DNA from 2 places in the Methylobacterium sp. V23 genome. Region 2 is predicted to be linked to the other one. Evidence: predicted binding sites of a transcription regulator. Region 2 holds the regulator's gene; the other holds the start of a gene.
The links. The regulator PhoB, encoded in region 2, activates phosphate uptake and scavenging genes when phosphate is short. The targets are predictions, from matches to a motif close to TGTCATNNANCTGTCAT.
Positions count from the first base shown of each region.

Region 1 (4,932 bases), on a different contig from region 2:
CCGGCGCACGCGGCGATCCGGCCGCGCCGGATCGGCTTCGCCGGCGCCGCGACAAAGTCGCTGCGTGCAGCGCAACCCATCCCACCGGTGCGGCGTTCTCACCCCATGCGCTAAGGCCAAGGCTAGAAAGCCGGTCGCTACCGCCAGTGACGTCCGACCCAGAGGGTTCGGCCAAGTTCGAGGATCAGCTCATGGGTATCATCTGGACCATCATCATCGGCTTTCTGGCCGGTGTCATCGCCAAGTTCATCATGCCGGGCAGCAACGAGCCGGGCGGCTTCATCCTGACCACGATCCTCGGCATCGTCGGCGCCTTCGTCGCCACGTTCCTCGGCCAGGCGCTCGGCTGGTACGGTCCGAACCAGGGTGCGGGCCTGATCGGCGCCGTCGTCGGCGCGATCGTCGTGCTGGCGATCTACGGCTTCATCCAGGGCCGTCGCTCGACCACCTCCCTGTAAAATCCACGCCACGCCTGCGCTCACAGCGCAGGCGCAACGGTGAAAGGGGCGCCTCAGCGAGGCGCCCCTTTTTCGTGTCCGGTTGGGCGCGAGGCCGGTCAGGCCTCGGTCACGGCCTTGACGGCGCAGTGACCGGTGGCGCCGCGGATGGCGAGGCCAGCGCCGACCACCAGGGCCGCGAGGCTGAGCCACTTGTTCGGGCGCGGCTGCGCGGCCGCCGCGGCGATGCCGAGGCCGAGCACCACCGAGACGGCGCGCTCCGTGGTGGTGAGGTTCGGGGTGCCGCTGAAGATATCTTGGATCATCGCGTTGGCCATGCGGGCGTCTCCTGTGCTGCGTCGCGGGGCGAACGCGGCGGGGGAACGGGCGTTCCACCGCGCGGGTGTGGCGCGGCACCGGGCCGCCGACCGCGCCGGCCGCCCCGCCGGGATCCGGCGCGCGATCCCTGTGTATATCGGAAGTTGTGATCGGGGCGGGATCTTGTTCCTGCGTGCAGAGGGCGTGAAACCGGCTGGGCCGTCACAGAATACGGCTCGGGGGGACGACATGAGCACCATGAGCACCAGGATCACGGGCACGCGGACACTCACCGCCGCGATGCTGATCGCGGTGAGCGTCGGGGCTTGCGGCAGCATCACGCGCGGCACGACGGAGAAGATGGCCTTTCTCACGGAGCCCTCCGGCGCGACGATGACGAGCACCAAGGGCTATGCCTGCCCGGCGACCCCGTGCTCCCTCGAGGTGGATCGCTCGGACGCGTTCGACGTGACCTTCGCCAAGCCCGGCTTTCAGCCCGCGCTCATCCCGGTCCGCACCCAGGTGGTGGGTGCGGGCGCTGCCGGGATGGCGGGCAACGTGCTCGCCGGCGGGGTGATCGGCATCGGCGTCGATGCCTATACGGGGGCGGCCCTGGACCATACCCCGAACCCGGTCAGTGCCGTGCTGGTGCCGGAGGCCCGGCCGGGGGCCCCGCACGCCCGCCGTCGCCGCGCCCCCGACGCCTAGGCGGTGGTCGCGCGACCGTCCGAGGCGAGAAGACAGGCAAGCAGAGCCGGGCCGGCGTCAGGTTCTCGACGCGTCCGCGACCCGCGCGATCCCGATGGCCGCGACGGCGGGAAACCGTTGCCGCGCCCCTAGTGGGCATTGGGCAGGCGCACCGTCACGCCGGCCTTCGCCGCCGGGGCTTCCGGGCCGGGCGGCGCCCCGCCCCAGCGGGTGGCCTCGATGCGCACCGTGCCCCATCCGGTGGCGACCGTGATCGACAGCGGCAGCAGCAGCGTCCCGTCGAGGATCGGGGCGAAGCGCACCTGCATGTCGTCGTTGGCGGCCATGCGGCGGACGTTGCTCCCGCCGGAGCGGTGGCCTGAGATCGGCACCCAGCGCACCCGGCAGTCGAGGGCGGGGCCGCGATAGGCGCCCTCCGTCACCGTCGCGAGGCGGCCCCGCGACAGCACGAGGTCGGCCCGGCTCGCCCCGTCGAAGACCGGGATGCGCCGGTCGCACAGGGCGACGTCCAGGGGGGCGGCCCCGAGGGGAATCGTCAGCATGGTCAGGGGGTCGACCACGCCGACCTTGTCCTCCGGCGCCACCGGGACCCGGTCCTCGCGCGGGGTCGGGGGCGGCGCGACGCTGGCGCTGCGCACGCGCCCGCCGGCAAGGTCGAGGGCCACAGCGATCGGCTTGCCGCCGTAGCGGCTGTCGATCCGGAAGGTGGCGGTCACCGCGCCGGCCCGGGTCGCCGATCCGGCGACGGTGGCCTTGCCGGCCCCGTCGAAGAAGACGCCGGCGAGGCCGCGCAGGCCCGCCTCGAGCTCCAGGGCGTAGCGCTCGCCCGACCGCTCGACCGCGAGGCTCGCCTCGCCCGCCGGCAGGTTCAGGAAGCTCAGGCCGTAGGCCGCCGTGAAGCGGGCCGCGGGTGCCTCCCCCGCGGCCTGCGCGCCGGCCCCCAGCACGGCGGTCGCCAGGGACAGGGCGATCAGGGCCCGGATCTGTCTGTGCCTGCGAGCGGACACGGCCATCGCCTCATCGCGCCCCGAACGGCGCTCAAGCTGTCATATCGGCGTCGGAAGCCCGTAGTATGCGCGCTTCGGCACCTCGCGCGCAGGCTCAACCCCGCGCGACTCACCCATCCCCTCGCGTGCCGCCAGAACACGCGCCCTTGCCGGACACGCTCCCCTTGCCGGACAAGACTGCCTTGCCGGACACGCCCCCCTTGCCGGACACGCCCCCCTTGCCGGACACGACTGCGTTGGATCGACCCGCCCGATACGCCCTCTACTTCACGCCCGCCCCCGGCTCGGCCCTGGCCGCCTTCGGTGACGCGATCCTGGGTTCCGGCCCGGCGCCCGGCCCGGAGGCGCTCCGGGCGATCCTGGCCGCCCACACCGCCGAGCCGCGCACCTACGGGTTCCACGCCACCCTGAAGGCGCCGATGCGCCTCGCCCCCGGCGCCACCGAGGCCGATCTCCTGGCGGCGGCCGAGGCCCTAGCGGCGCACCGGAGCCCCCTGCCCGTCGGCCCCCTGCGGGTCACCGCCCTCGGGGCCTTCGCCGCCCTGGTGCCGGAAGCGCCCCCGGCCGCCCTCGGCCTCCTGGCCGCCGAGTGCGTCGCGGCCCTCGATCCCCTGCGCGCGCCCCTCACCGAGGCCGAGCGGGCCCGCCGCCGCCCCGAGCGTCTCGATCCCCGCGGCCGGGCGCTGCTGGAGCGCTGGGGCTACCCGCACGTCTTCGAGGCCTTCCGCTTCCACATGACGCTCACCGGCCCCCTCGGGCCGGAGGACGGGGCGACCGCCCTGCCCCTCCTGGCCGCGGCGGCCGCGGGCCTGCCCGACCTGGCGGTCGATGCGGTGAGCGTGGTGGTCCAGGACGGCGCGGCGCCGTTCCGCCTGCTGCGCCGCCTCCCCTTCTCCGCCTGACATCCCTTCTCCGCCCGACATTCCTTGCCCGCCCGACAGGATCCCGCGATGGCCTCCGATCGCCTCGGCCTCGAACCGGCCGTCCACCCGACCGCCCAGACCTCGGGGGGCCGCCTCGGCCGCTACACCGAGGTCGGTGCGCGCACCCGCCTCCGCGAGACCAGCCTCGACGATTACTCGTACATCGTCGAGGACGGGCAGGCGGACGACACCACCATCGGCAAGTTCTGCTCCATCGCCTCCCACGTGCGGATCAACCCCGGCAACCACCCGATGGAGCGGGCCTCGCAATCCCACATCACCTACCGGGCCAGCGCCTACTGGCCGGGGGAAGCGGACGAGGCGGCCTTCTTCGCCCGGCGCCGGGCCCTGCCGGTCAGCATCGGCCACGACGTCTGGATCGGGCACGGCGCCGTCATCCTGCCCGGGCGCCGCATCGGCACCGGGGCGGTGGTGGGCGCGGGCACCATCCTGACCCGCGACGTGGCGCCCTACACGATCGTGGTCGGCAATCCGGGCCGGGTGGTGCGCCGCCGGTTCCCGGAGGCGATCGCCGAGCGCCTGCAGGCGCTGGCCTGGTGGGACTGGGACCATGCGCGCCTGCGCCGGGCCCTGCCGGATTTCCGTGCCCTGTCGATCGACGCGTTCCTGGAGCGCTACGAAGCAGAGGCATAAGAGTTCCGGCTATCGGTTAGCCGAACAACTGTCATGATGCTGTCGTGCCCCGCGGGTTTACCGGCGCTCATCGTGAAGCGCCGGGTACCCGCATGCTGATCCTCGAAGATCTGACGCGCCGTTACGGCGACCGCCGTGCCGTGGAGCGCGTCTCCCTCGCCATCCCCCGCGGCCGCTTCGTGGGCGTGATCGGGCGCTCGGGCGCCGGCAAGTCGACCCTGCTGCGGATGATCAACCGCCTGGCCGAGCCGACGGGTGGCCGCATCCTGTTCGACGGCCTCGACGTCACGGCCCTGCGCGGCCGCGAGCTGCGGCGCTGGCGGACGCGCTGCGCCATGATCTTCCAGCAGTTCCACCTCGTCGGCCGCCTCGACGTGCTGAGCAACGTGCTGATGGGCCGGCTCTCCGAGGTGCCCCGGCACCGCGCGCTGCTCAAGCTCTGGTCCGAGCGCGAGCGCGCCCTGGCCCTGGCCGCCCTCGACGGGTTCGGCATGGGCGACTTCGCCGGGCACCGGGCCGACCAGCTCTCCGGCGGCCAGCAGCAGCGCGTCGCCATCGCGCGGGCGATGATGCAGGCCCCCGACCTGATCCTCGCCGACGAGCCCGTGGCCTCCCTCGATCCGCGCAACACCCGCATTGTCATGGACGCCCTGGCCGAGGCCAACCGGCGCCACGGCATCACGGTCCTGTGCAACCTGCATTCCCTGGATCTGGCCCGCCGCTACTGCGACCGCCTCGTCGGCCTCGCCGACGGCCGCCTCGTGTTCGACGGCGCCCCCGCCGACCTCACCGAGGCGGTGGCCCGCCAGCTCTACGGGCTGGAGGCCGGTGAGGTCCTCGATGCCCCCGAGCCGGTGCGGCCCCCGACCTATCCCGCCGCCCTGG
Region 1 is NZ_PDHT01000032.1:8,136-13,067, forward strand. It holds gene CRT23_RS22370 (GlsB/YeaQ/YmgE family stress response membrane protein) at 192-458, shown strand; gene CRT23_RS22375 (DUF2892 domain-containing protein) at 557-775, opposite strand; gene CRT23_RS22380 (translation initiation factor 2) at 1,014-1,463, shown strand; gene CRT23_RS22385 (DUF3108 domain-containing protein) at 1,592-2,476, opposite strand; gene CRT23_RS22390 (DUF1045 domain-containing protein) at 2,707-3,372, shown strand; gene CRT23_RS22395 (DapH/DapD/GlmU-related protein) at 3,421-4,047, shown strand; gene phnC (phosphonate ABC transporter ATP-binding protein) at 4,140-4,932, shown strand, end outside.
Region 1: the regulator PhoB is predicted to act here: its motif matches at 2,508-2,524, upstream of CRT23_RS22390 (DUF1045 domain-containing protein).

Region 2 (4,932 bases):
CCATCCTGGTCGCGACGCCCGTGGGCGTGATGGCGGGGACGTTCCTGGCCGAGTACGGCCGCAACTCGAAGGTCGCCGACGTCATCCGCTTCCTCAACGACATCCTGCTCTCGGCGCCGTCGATCCTCATCGGCCTGTTCGTCTACACGCTGATGGTGCGCCCGATGGGCTCCTACTCGGGCTGGGCCGGCGCGGTGGCGCTGGCCATCATCGCGACGCCGGTGATCGTGCGCACCACCGAGGACATGCTGCGCCTCGTGCCCTCGACCCTGCGCGAGGCCGGCGCGGCCCTGGGCGCCCCGCCGTCGATCGTCATCAAGAGCATCACCTGGCGCGGCGCCAGCGCCGGCATCGTCACGGGCATCATCCTGGCGCTGGCCCGCATCGCCGGCGAGACCGCGCCGCTGCTCTTCACCGCGCTCAACAACAACAGCTGGTTCGCCCCCAACCTGATGGGCGGCGTGCCGAACCTGCCCGTGATGATCTACCAGTTCGCCCTCTCGCCCTATGCGAACTGGCAGCAGCTCGCCTGGGCCGGCGCCCTCCTGATCACCGTCACGATCCTCGCCCTCTCGATCGTGGCCCGCTTCGTCATCAAGACCGAGCGGTCGCGCTGACCACCCGCGCGCCGCCCGTCTCCGCTCCTTCGACCGATAGGATCTTGAACCGATGAACGCCGCCCCCGGGATCACGTCCGCGCAGCTCACCGGACGCCACAAGGCCGACGAGTCCTCACCGGTCCGCATCGCGGTCAAGGACCTGAACTTCTACTACGGCAGCTTCCACGGCCTGAAGTCGGTCAACCTCAACTTCCACGACCGCCAGGTCACGGCGCTGATCGGCCCGTCGGGCTGCGGCAAGTCCACCCTGCTGCGCACCTTCAACCGGATCTACAGCCTCTATCCGGACCAGCGCGCGGAAGGGGAGATCCTCCTCGACGGCCAGAACGTGCTGGATTCCAAGGTCGACCTCAACGAGCTGCGCTCGCGCATCGGCATGGTGTTCCAGAAGCCGACCCCGTTCCCGATGTCGATCTACGACAACGTCGCCTTCGGCCTGCGCCTCTACGAGAAGCTGCCCAAGGCCGACCTCGACGTGCGCGTCGAGGAATCCCTGCGCAAGGCCGCCCTCTGGGACGAGGTGAAGGACAAGCTCAAGCAGTCCGGCATGGGCCTCTCGGGCGGCCAGCAGCAGCGCCTCTGCATCGCCCGCACGGTGGCCCAGCGCCCCGAGGTGATCCTGTTCGACGAGCCGACCTCGGCCCTCGACCCGATCTCCACCGGCCGCATCGAGGAGCTGATCGAGCAGCTGCGCTCGGAATTCACCATCGTCATCGTCACGCACAACATGCAGCAGGCGGCGCGCATCTCGCAGTTCACCGCCTTCATGTATCTCGGCGAGCTGGTGGAATTCGGCCCGACGACGCGCATCTTCATGAATCCGGAGAAGCGCCAGACGCAGGACTACATCACCGGCCGCTTCGGCTGATCCTCCGCCGGCCGGGATCGGCCCGCGCCCCACATCACCGCCAGGGCGGGCACCGGACAGGCGGGCCCGATCGAGGAGCGAGACCCATGCCCGACCACATCGTCAAATCCTACGATACGGACCTTGAGGACCTGCGCCGCTCGATCTCCGAGATGGGCGGCATCGCCGAGAAGATGATGACCGAGGCCGGCGAGGCCCTGGTGCGCCGCGACGCGCCCCTGGCCCAGGCGGTGATCGCCGCCGACACCCGCCTCGACACCCTGCAGCGCGAGATCGAGGAGCGGGCGATCCTGCTCATCGCCCGGCGCCAGCCCCTGGCCATCGACCTGCGCGAGACCGTGACGGCGATCCGGGTCTCGAACGATCTCGAGCGCATCGGCGACCTCGCCAAGAACGTCGCCAAGCGCGTCGTGGCGATCGCCGACCAGATCCAGCCGCAGAAGATCGTCATCGGCGTCCAGCACATGAGCGACCTGGTGCAGGAGCAGCTCAAGGACGTCCTCGACGCCTATGCCAGCCGCGACATCAAGGCGGCCCTCGGCGTCTGGGAGCGCGACGACGCCATCGACGCCCTCTACAATTCCCTGTTCCGCGAGCTCCTGACCTACATGATGGAGGATCCGCGCAACATCTCGTTCTGCACGCACCTCCTGTTCGTGGCCAAGAACATCGAGCGCATCGGCGACCACACCACCAACATCGCCGAGACGATCCACTACCTCGTCACCGGCGAGAACCTGCTGGCCGAGCGCGAGCGCCCGAAGAACGACGCCTCCAACTACGCCACCGTGGACATGCCCGGCGCGGCCTGACCCCGTGCCGGTCTGATCGAAAGCGCACGATGAGTACGCGTATCCTGATCGTCGAGGACGAGGAGGCCCTGACCCTTCTCCTCCGCTACAACCTCGAGGCCGAGGGGTTCATCGTCGACTCGGCCGCCCGCGGCGACGAGGCGGACCTGCGCCTGCAGGAGCAGGTGCCCGACCTCGTCCTGCTCGACTGGATGCTGCCCGCCCTGTCGGGGATCGAGCTCTGCCGCCGCATCCGCGCCCGACGCGAGACCGAGCGGCTGCCGGTGATCATGCTCACGGCGCGCGGCGAGGAGGGCGACCGCATCCGCGGCCTGGGAACCGGCGCCGACGACTACATCGTCAAGCCGTTCTCGGTGCCCGAGCTCCTCGCCCGGGTCCGCGCCCTGCTGCGCCGGGCCAAGCCCGCCCACGTCGCCAACCTGCTGGTGGCCGGCGACATCGAGCTCGACCGGGTCAGCCATCGCATCCGCCGGGAGGGCCGCGAGATCCATCTCGGGCCGACCGAGTTCAAGCTCCTCGAGTTCCTGATGCAGAGCCCCGGCCGGGTGTTCTCCCGCGAGCAGCTCCTCGACGGCGTCTGGGGCCACGACGTCTACATCGACGAGCGCACCGTCGACGTCCATGTCGGGCGCCTGCGCAAGGCCCTGAACCGCCCGCGGCAGAGCGACCCGATCCGCACCGTGCGCGGCTCGGGCTATTCCTTCGACGAGATGTTCGAGACCGAAGCCGAGTAGCCGGGCCGAGTCGCTGGGCTGAGCCGAGTCGCCGGGCCGAGCGGCCGGCCCCGCCGCTCAGGCGAACAGCATCGTGTCGGTGGGCAGGTGGACGGTGAAGGCCTTGCCCTCGTCGACCCAGCCCGGACCGGCGACGCCGTGATTGATGCCGTTGGCCTCCTCGGCGCTGCCGGCGAAGTGATGCTGGCCGGTCTGGGTGTTGTAGAAGCGCTCCAGGGTCAGGCCGCCGGGGGCGCTGGCATCGGCGTAGGCCTCGAAGGCCACGCCCTCGTACTTGTAGCTCGGCGCGGTCTTCAGGACCTGGTCCCGCTCGGACACGCTCGTCGTGAAGAAGTGGGCGTTGGAGACCGTGTCGAAGAACCGGAACACGTCCACCGTGTCGGCGCCCTTGGCCGGGGCTGCCCAGGCGGTGCCCTCGTAGTTGAACCACGGCAGCGTCTGCTGGATCTGCGCCTTCTCGGCGGTGCTCGTGGTGTAGAAGTGATCCCCCGTATGGGTGTCGTAGAACCGATACACCGCCGTGACCGCCGGGGCGGTGGAGGCGGCGACCGGGCTCGACGGTGCGGCCGCGGCCATCACCGGGGCGCTCGGCGCGCCGTACAGGGCCTGGATTCCGGCGAGGTCGCCGGCCGCCAGGGTCTTGATGCTGGTGTTGAGGACGGCGTTCATCACCTCGGGCTTGGTGTTGTAGTGATCGAGGCCGAGCGCGTGGCCGATCTCGTGCAGCGCCACCAGGGAGAGATCGACGTTCTGGGTGCTGACCACCCGCCCGCCGGAGACGGCGTGCCAGCCCTCGCCGCTGTCGAAGGTGATCTCCACCGACTGCATGCGCTGGCCGCTATAGGTATAATGGGCATAGCCCAGGGTGTCGCCGAGCCCGTCGATTCCCCCGAGGGTGACGTCGATCTGGGCGCTGGCCGTCGTGGCCACCTGCTGGAACGCGATGTTGGCGGCCGCCGCCCAGGTGGCGAAGGCGGCCTGGAGAAGGCTCACGAAGCTGGTGGGAATCGTGCCGTCGACGGCCCAGGTGACGGTGCCGCCGCTCGTGCCCGCCGCGCCCGTGCCCCAGCGCGGACCTTCCAGCGCATAATCCCCCATTGCCTGCCCTCCCGTCTCTTCGGGCCAGGGTCGGCGGCAGAGGTTGCGAAATCCTTACCGCACCCGCCGCCGCGTGACCGGGCGGCGCGTCCTCAGACGATGCTGCGCACCACGCCGCCATCGACCCGGAGGGCCGCGCCGCTGGTGGCGCTGGCGGCCGGGCTGCAGAGGTAGGCGACCATGCTGGCCACCTCCTCGACGGTGGCGAGACGACCGATCAGCGAGGTCGGGCGGTGCTCGGCCACGAAGGCCCTTCCGGCGGCGTCGAGGTCGACCTCGCCCCCGGCTCCGCCGTCCTGCCCCTGGGCCATGCTCTTCATGAACTCGGCGACGCCCTCCGACAGGGTCGGCCCCGGCAGCACGCTGTTCACGGTGACGCCGCTGCCCGACACGGTCTCGGCGAGCCCCCGCGCGACCGCGAGCTGGGCGGTCTTGGTCATTCCGTAATGCACCATCTCCACCGGGATGTTCACGCCGGATTCGCTGGAGATGAAGACCACCCGGCCCCAGCCGCGCTGGACCATGCCGGGGGTGTAGGCCCGGGCGAGGCGCACGCCGCTCATCACGTTGGTGTCGAAGAACCGGCGCCAGTCCTCGTCCGGGATCTCGAAGAACGGCTTCGGCTCGAAGATGCCGGTGTTGTTCACCAGGATGTCGATGTCCGGCAGGCCGGAGACCACCCGGGCCGCCCCGTCCGGGTTGGCGACGTCGCCGGGTGCCCCGATGAAGCCGGCATGGCCGGTCTCGCGCTTGAGGCGCTCGACGGCGTCGCGCACCCGCTCCTGCGTCCGCCCGTTGAT
Region 2 is NZ_PDHT01000019.1:60,674-65,605, forward strand. It holds gene pstA (phosphate ABC transporter permease PstA) at 1-617, shown strand, start outside; gene pstB (phosphate ABC transporter ATP-binding protein PstB) at 670-1,488, shown strand; gene phoU (phosphate signaling complex protein PhoU) at 1,575-2,300, shown strand; gene phoB (phosphate regulon transcriptional regulator PhoB) at 2,330-3,034, shown strand; gene CRT23_RS17910 (matrixin family metalloprotease) at 3,092-4,132, opposite strand; gene CRT23_RS17915 (SDR family oxidoreductase) at 4,225-4,932, opposite strand, start outside.